Regions from separate parts of the Furfurilactobacillus rossiae genome, predicted to be linked through region 1. Evidence: predicted binding sites of a transcription regulator. Region 1 holds the regulator's gene; the other holds the start of a gene.
The links. Region 1 encodes HrcA, which represses chaperone genes, less so after heat shock. Its sites were predicted from a motif close to TTAGCACTCNNNNNNNNNGAGTGCTAA; they were not measured.
Positions count from the first base shown of each region.

Region 1 (3,427 bases):
GTGTCTCACCATTCTTGAATGAGACAACGGAAGGCGTTGTCCGATTACCTTCTGGATTAGCGATAATCTTTGGTTGACTGCCTTCAAGAACAGCAACCGCTGAGTTCGTAGTACCTAAGTCAATTCCAATAATTTTAGCCATTTTTATAAACTTCCTTATTATTTAATCTAATTGCTTACTGCGCGACAACGACCATTGCTGGACGTAAAACGCGATCTTTAAGCATGTAGCCCTTTTGAAGCACTGCCACAACAGTATCCGGTTTCTGATCGGGGCCAACCGGTGTGGTCTGGACTGCTTGGTGCAACGTTGGATCAAACGGTTTGTTGAGTGCTTCAATCTCCGTCACGTTATTTTCCTTCAAAGCATTTTGAAGGTGGTTATACACCATTTCAACACCGTGTTTCAACTGTTTTGCAGCTTCATCCTGAACGTCAGTATTCAAGGCACGCTCAAGGTTATCCAGCTCGGGAACCACGTCGTGTGCCAATTGTTGACCATCGTACTTCATCAACTGGGCGGTTTCTTTCTTTTGCCGCTGTTGAATGTTGGCAATTTCTGCCTGTGCTCGAAGTAATTGATCGTCCTTCTCCGCTAATTTATCATTCAGCTTATCAATTTCAGCAGATTGATCGACGGTATCATTTTCCGTTGGCTGCTGAACCTTTTTCTTAATGTCCTTAGCCGTTGGATCCTTCGCCTTAGCTGCGTTTGCCTTAGCCTGTTGATCATCTTTTGCTGCTGATGATTGGGCTTCTTTTTTGTTTGACAAACTGCCACCTCCATTTAATTTTATAGTCAAACCACTGGTAACTGGTAAAAGCCTTAGTCATCCAGGTTTCGATAATAATCCAAAAGCTTAGCGGCCAGTTCTTGTCGGAATGCACCAACTAAACCAATCATTCGCGAATATGGCATCCGTGTTGGACCTAACACGGCAATCATACCTCTTCCGTGGGAACCCACATCGTAAGTTCCTGTAACCAAACTATAATGCTTAAGTAAATCATTGGTAATCTCATTACCAATCTTCACCTGTACTTTATTGTCCGGTGGACTTAAAACACTGGCGATATCATCTGACGTATCAAACAATTGATACAGCGATTTTAAGTCCTGCGGGTTGTGGTTAACGGAAAAGTTCAGCAAGTTTAAGCGGCCGCCAACGAAGAAACGTTCCGTAGCTGCTTGATCTAATACACGACCGAAGATTTGTAAAAAACCTTCCGGGGTTTGCATATATTGACCAACTTTTGCAGGAATTTCCACACGCAGTTTGTCCACAATTTCAGTAATTGGCAAACCAACTAACTGATCATTAATCAGACGAACCACTGTTTCCAGCTGATCGCTGGACATTGAGCGTGGAATCGTGAACGTTTGATTAGCAACTTCACCGCTGTCCATTACCAAAATTGCCATCACCTGTCGATTGCCTAAAGGCACTAACCGAAAACCACTTAGTCGCGCATCTGCCTGTTCAGGCTTAAGTGTGAAAGCAGTATATGACGTCAATTCCGATAATAAATTGGCCGACTCTTCAATGATTTCATCAATCTTATTAAAAGAACCGCTCAATTCATTTTGGATTAACTGAATATCGGCATGTGCCACCGCATCATTATTAACAAGATGGTCAACATAATAACGGTAACCTGCCAGCGACGGAATCCGTCCCGAAGACGTATGCTCTTTTTGAACATAACCCTGTTCTTCCAACGATGCCATTTCATTGCGAATTGTTGCAGAGCTAACGTGAATCGGTAAGCGCGCTGCAAGGGCCTTAGACCCAACTGCCGCACCGGTTTCCGTATACTCACGCACGATCGCCTGCAAAATCACTTTTTGTCGTTCTGTTAGCGTCTTAATCACCCCTTTTAGCACTTACGCTATTTGAGTGCTAAGAACAGTTACTAATATAACAACTTGGTCAAACAAAGTCAAACAATTTTGGCGACTTCAAACATCTTTTGTTAATTATTTTTTTCAACGCAATTAACCATCGAAAAAACCTCAAAATGGCAACAAAAGAACGGCTCTTTCCTAAATGTGGGGAAAAACCGTTCTTTCATTAAAAAGTTACTGTTTCATCGATAAACGTTCAACGGGTCCTTGTCGGTGTTTCGTCATGAAGGCGCGAGTGTCTGCAGCATCCTGGTCTAGTTGATGCACCAAAGCATCCGCACCGTCAAACTTAACTTGACCACGCAGATACGCACCCCAAGCGACCTTAACCTCTTCACCGTAAACTTCCTGATTAAAATCAAGTAGATTAATCTCGATAGTGATAGGCCGATGTTCACCAAACGTTTCGTTGCGACCTATTGAAGCCATGCCCGGATACCATTGCTGCCCGATTTGGAGCCACACAGCGTAAATTCCAATTCCTGGAACCCGTTCACTCGCTGTCGGATCAACATTAGCCGTTGGATAGCCTAATGTGCGTCCACGCGCCTCACCATGAACAATAATTCCAGTAGTTTGGTAGGTGTAACCCAACAACTCGTTGGCTTGTGCCAGTTGGCCATCATCAATTAACTCACGAATTCGCGTCGAACTATCCTTGGCCTGGTCAATTGCCACTTGTTTGACCTCGACCACATCAAAACGCCCTTTAGCATAAGTCGGCAATTGTGCCATACCAGCAATTGCCTTTTTGCCATACGTGTGATCAAATCCGGCAACCACGGCCACCGCATGCAAACCAACCATGTAATCGTCAACAAATTTCTGTGGAGCAACCGCCGATAACTGGGAGGTAAAACTAATGCCATACACAATATCAACGCCGAGCTGATCTAATAATTCTAATTTACGGTCAAACGTCGATAAATAGCGAAAGGAGTCAACGGATGTCTTGTAGACAATTGAAGGATGATGCGTGTATGTCAGCACCGCAAGCTTGACACCTCGTTCATTGGCCAATTTACGTGCCCGCTCAATTACCGTTTGATGACCAATATGCACACCATCGAAAAATCCCATTGCTAAAACAACCGGTCCATCAGGAATTTGTTCTGGTCGGTATGGATGTCGTAAATAAATAACTTGCAATGTTTCGCACCTTCAATATCAAAAATTTTAATTTACATTCATTACAGATGATTCGAAAACATTTTCAGTGGCTTGGCTACTTTACCGTCAGTTGACAATTGGTAAAGCGCCTTAATATGATTCTGGAACTTAAGGGCAGTGACCTTTTGATCAACTAATACAGAGGGCGACAAAAAACCGCCATTTGTAACAATCTGCCATTCAGCTAACGTTAGCTCTGTCACGGGATAATGAGCCAGCGCAACATCAATTGGCAATAAATACTGATTAATAGTGCCGGTAGTCATTGCGTCGGCAACCTGTTCTAAAGTGACTGTTTGTGACAGATCAAAGCCACCACTTTTCAAACGTGTCAAATCGCTCATAACGGCG
Region 1 covers NZ_CP040586.1:1,521,391-1,524,817, forward strand. The annotation lists gene dnaK (molecular chaperone DnaK) at 1-148, opposite strand, end outside; gene grpE (nucleotide exchange factor GrpE) at 177-773, opposite strand; gene hrcA (heat-inducible transcriptional repressor HrcA) at 827-1,870, opposite strand; gene ribF (riboflavin biosynthesis protein RibF) at 2,081-3,055, opposite strand; gene truB (tRNA pseudouridine(55) synthase TruB) at 3,097-3,427, opposite strand, start outside.

Region 2 (3,427 bases), 470 kb from region 1:
ATGGTAAAGTGCTAGTTCATCAAACTGTATTTAGGACCAATTTTATTAATGGTGCGCACGATTGCCCACCGCGTTAGCTGGAAAAAGCGAACCACAGGATTGACTTTTACGTTGCCCCACGTTTCATAGTGATATCTATTGCTAACGTGAATGAAATGATACATTCGGGCACGCTGGGGATTCCAATCCCGTTTATCCTTAAAACCGTATCGCCAACGCCGCTGCCGAATCAAGTTAACCGCTACGTTTTTAGCCGGTGAGTCCGGTGCATAACGTTTAAATACCCGTGGGCTAACTTGTAGCCACAGCGTAATCTGATCAGGCTGTGTCATAACCTTTGTCATTTCGTCATCAGGCACGTTGGCAAACTCATCGTCCGCATCCTTCAGCATTAATTCAACCCAGTTAACGCCGTTTAGTGCACTCCAATAACTGCAACGTTCCAAACGCGCATTTAATTCAAGTGCTAAAAATTGTTGAGTCTTTTGATCATACCTGAAAACGATGTTCGCAATGCCTGTATAGTCAATATCCTCTAAAAATTGGCATATTTTATCTGTTAGCTCGCTTTCCTGAACCGGAAAAATGGCATCGTGGTTACCTATCCCCCATGGCGTATGGTCCTCTAAGGCAACGTGGCCTAATGCCATGCCACGAACATGGTGATGTTGATCAACATAGGCAGAAAACGTGTATTCTTGTCCCTCACCCGCTACAAAGCGTTGTAAAACAAAGTTCCGCTGATAGCCATGATGATAAGCCAAGCGCAAGAAATGATTAATTTCTTCATTAGAGTTAAGCACATAGTCCTTGCGATGATCTGGATATTTCATCGGACCCCAACTAACCGAATCCGTTGCCTTAAGCATAACTGGAAAAGGAAACGGTGACTTTACGTCACGTTCCGTATCGTTCTTGCTCAGTTCAACATATTCTGCTGAATTCAGCTCAGTTTTCTCCAACAATTGATAGAAACGGGCCTTATCCGTAACTTGCTCAAACATTTCCGCATCTGGATAAGGTCGAACAACGTTGTCTGGAAAATACGCATACTCTCTAATTAACTTTGCATAGGCATCACCCAAGCCAATTAACACAACACGCTTAAAGCTCTTAATTCGATCCAAAATGCCATTCTGCATTGCTTTAGCAAAGGCGACTGTTTGGCTAAGATGTGGAATCACTGTCACATCGGTGAATTTACTGAACCGAGTTGCCGATAGGTTTTTTGCTCCATAAATAATGGCTTTCTGGCCCGTTAAATCGTAATACATCCTTGCTACGCCATATGCATTTTCGTCTGTGCCAAAGAAAAATGGCACGGTATTCCCTGCGTATTCCGTCAATTAACTCACCTTACTTATAACCTTTTATTAGATATTATTATAATAATCTAACACAATTTTCATTATCACTTTTGCAAGAATCATTAGAGAAACTAAAGAATTTCAATCGTTAAAAAGTTTACAGAGCAATAATCTTTTGCCGGTTAAGGAAAATTATCCGTTTTAGCACTCTGATAAAGAAAGTGCTAAAAAAGTGAGGCAATTCCCTTGCACACTTTTTGTTAGTGTGTATAATACTAGTCAAAGGTCAAAGTTGGTCAAACGAAAAAACAGTCGATCAACTCCCTTTCGCCATCAGCAATCATATGTACTCGTTCGAACTGCTGGTGAGCCCTTAGAAGGAGCGATAACATGCTTTGTCAAAACTGTCATCAAAATGAGGCAACGATTCATTTAGGTCTCACAATGAACGGACAACAGATGCAAGTGCATCTTTGCCAAAATTGCTATCAACTTCTACAACAAGCTGAGAATAATTTAATGAACGGAAACGGAGGATCAACAAATATGGCTCAAGATCCATTTGGTTTTGGTAATTTAGATGACCTCTTTGCTGCAATGCAAAACGGTAACGTCAATGCCAATAACTTTCAACAAGCACAACAAGGTCCACAAACACAAGCAGGCCGCGGTGGTAATAACAACGGCGGTAACAATAATAAAAACTCTAAGCATCCCCTACTTGATCAGTATGGTTTAAACCTCACTGATCAAGCTAAAGCAGGTAAAATTGACCCAGTCATCGGTCGTGACGCAGAAATTGATCGCGTCATCGAAATCTTAAACCGTCGGACGAAGAACAACCCAGTTCTGATTGGTGAAGCTGGTGTTGGTAAAACGGCTGTCGTTGAAGGCTTGGCCCAAGCCATCGTTAACGGTAAGGTACCTGAAAAGCTGCTTAACAAACAAATCATTCGTTTGGATGTTGTTTCACTGGTTCAAGGAACTGGTATTCGTGGTCAATTCGAACAACGCATGCAACAATTAATGAGTGAAGTTTCAAAGAACGATGACATCATCTTGTTCATCGATGAAATTCACGAAGTTGTTGGTGCAGGTAACGCTGAAGGCGGCATGGACGCCGGTAATGTATTGAAACCTGCCCTTGCCCGTGGTGAATTTCAACTCGTCGGTGCCACAACTCAGAAAGAATACCGCGATATTGAAAAGGACGCCGCGTTAGCCCGTCGTTTCCAACCAATAGAAGTCGAGGAACCTTCTATTGAAGATACAGTTTCAATCTTGAAGGGTATTCAAAAGCGTTATGAAGACTATCATCACGTTCACTACACTGACGCAGCGATTGAAGCCGCAGCACGTTTGTCAGCCCGTTACATTCAGGATCGTTTCTTGCCTGATAAGGCCATTGATTTGATTGATGAATCCGGTTCAAAGAAAAACTTAACGTTACGCAACGTGGACCCTACTTCTTACGAAGATAAGATTCACACCGCGGAAGCACACAAGCAATCCGCTTTGGACAAAGAAGATTACGAGAAAGCTGCCTACTACCGCGATCAGGTCAATCAGCTAGAAAAGGCCAAGAAGGATGCGGATGAAAACCCACAACCCGATGATGCTGCAACGGTTACTGAAAAAGATATCGAACACATTATCGAAGAAAAAACTGACATTCCGGTTAGTGACATGCAAGCACAAGAAAAGACCCAATTGAAGGATCTGGACAAGCGACTTGAAAAACACGTTATTGGTCAAAACCAAGCAGTTGACAAAGTTGCCCGTGCCATTCGCCGTAACCGAATTGGTTTGAATCAAACTGGTCGCCCTATTGGTTCCTTCCTCTTCATCGGCCCTACCGGTGTTGGTAAGACAGAAACTGCTAAACAACTTGCTAAAGAGTTGTTTGGTTCGAAGGATGCCATGATTCGCTTTGATATGAGTGAATATATGGAACAGTACAGTGTCTCCAAACTGATTGGCTCTGCGCCTGGTTATGTTGGTTACGAAGAAGCCGGTCAATTGACTGAACAAGTTCGTCGTCACCCCTACTCATTGATTCTGTTAGATGAAATTGAGAAGGCTCACCCAGACGTTATGCACATGTTCTTGCAGATCTTAGA
Region 2 covers NZ_CP040586.1:1,051,200-1,054,626, reverse strand. The annotation lists gene LROSL1_RS04905 (carboxylate--amine ligase) at 12-1,346, opposite strand; gene LROSL1_RS04900 (ATP-dependent Clp protease ATP-binding subunit) at 1,698-3,427, shown strand, end outside.
Region 2: LROSL1_RS04900 (ATP-dependent Clp protease ATP-binding subunit) is a predicted target of HrcA. The motif match lies at 1,509-1,535, and genes of this name have one in related genera.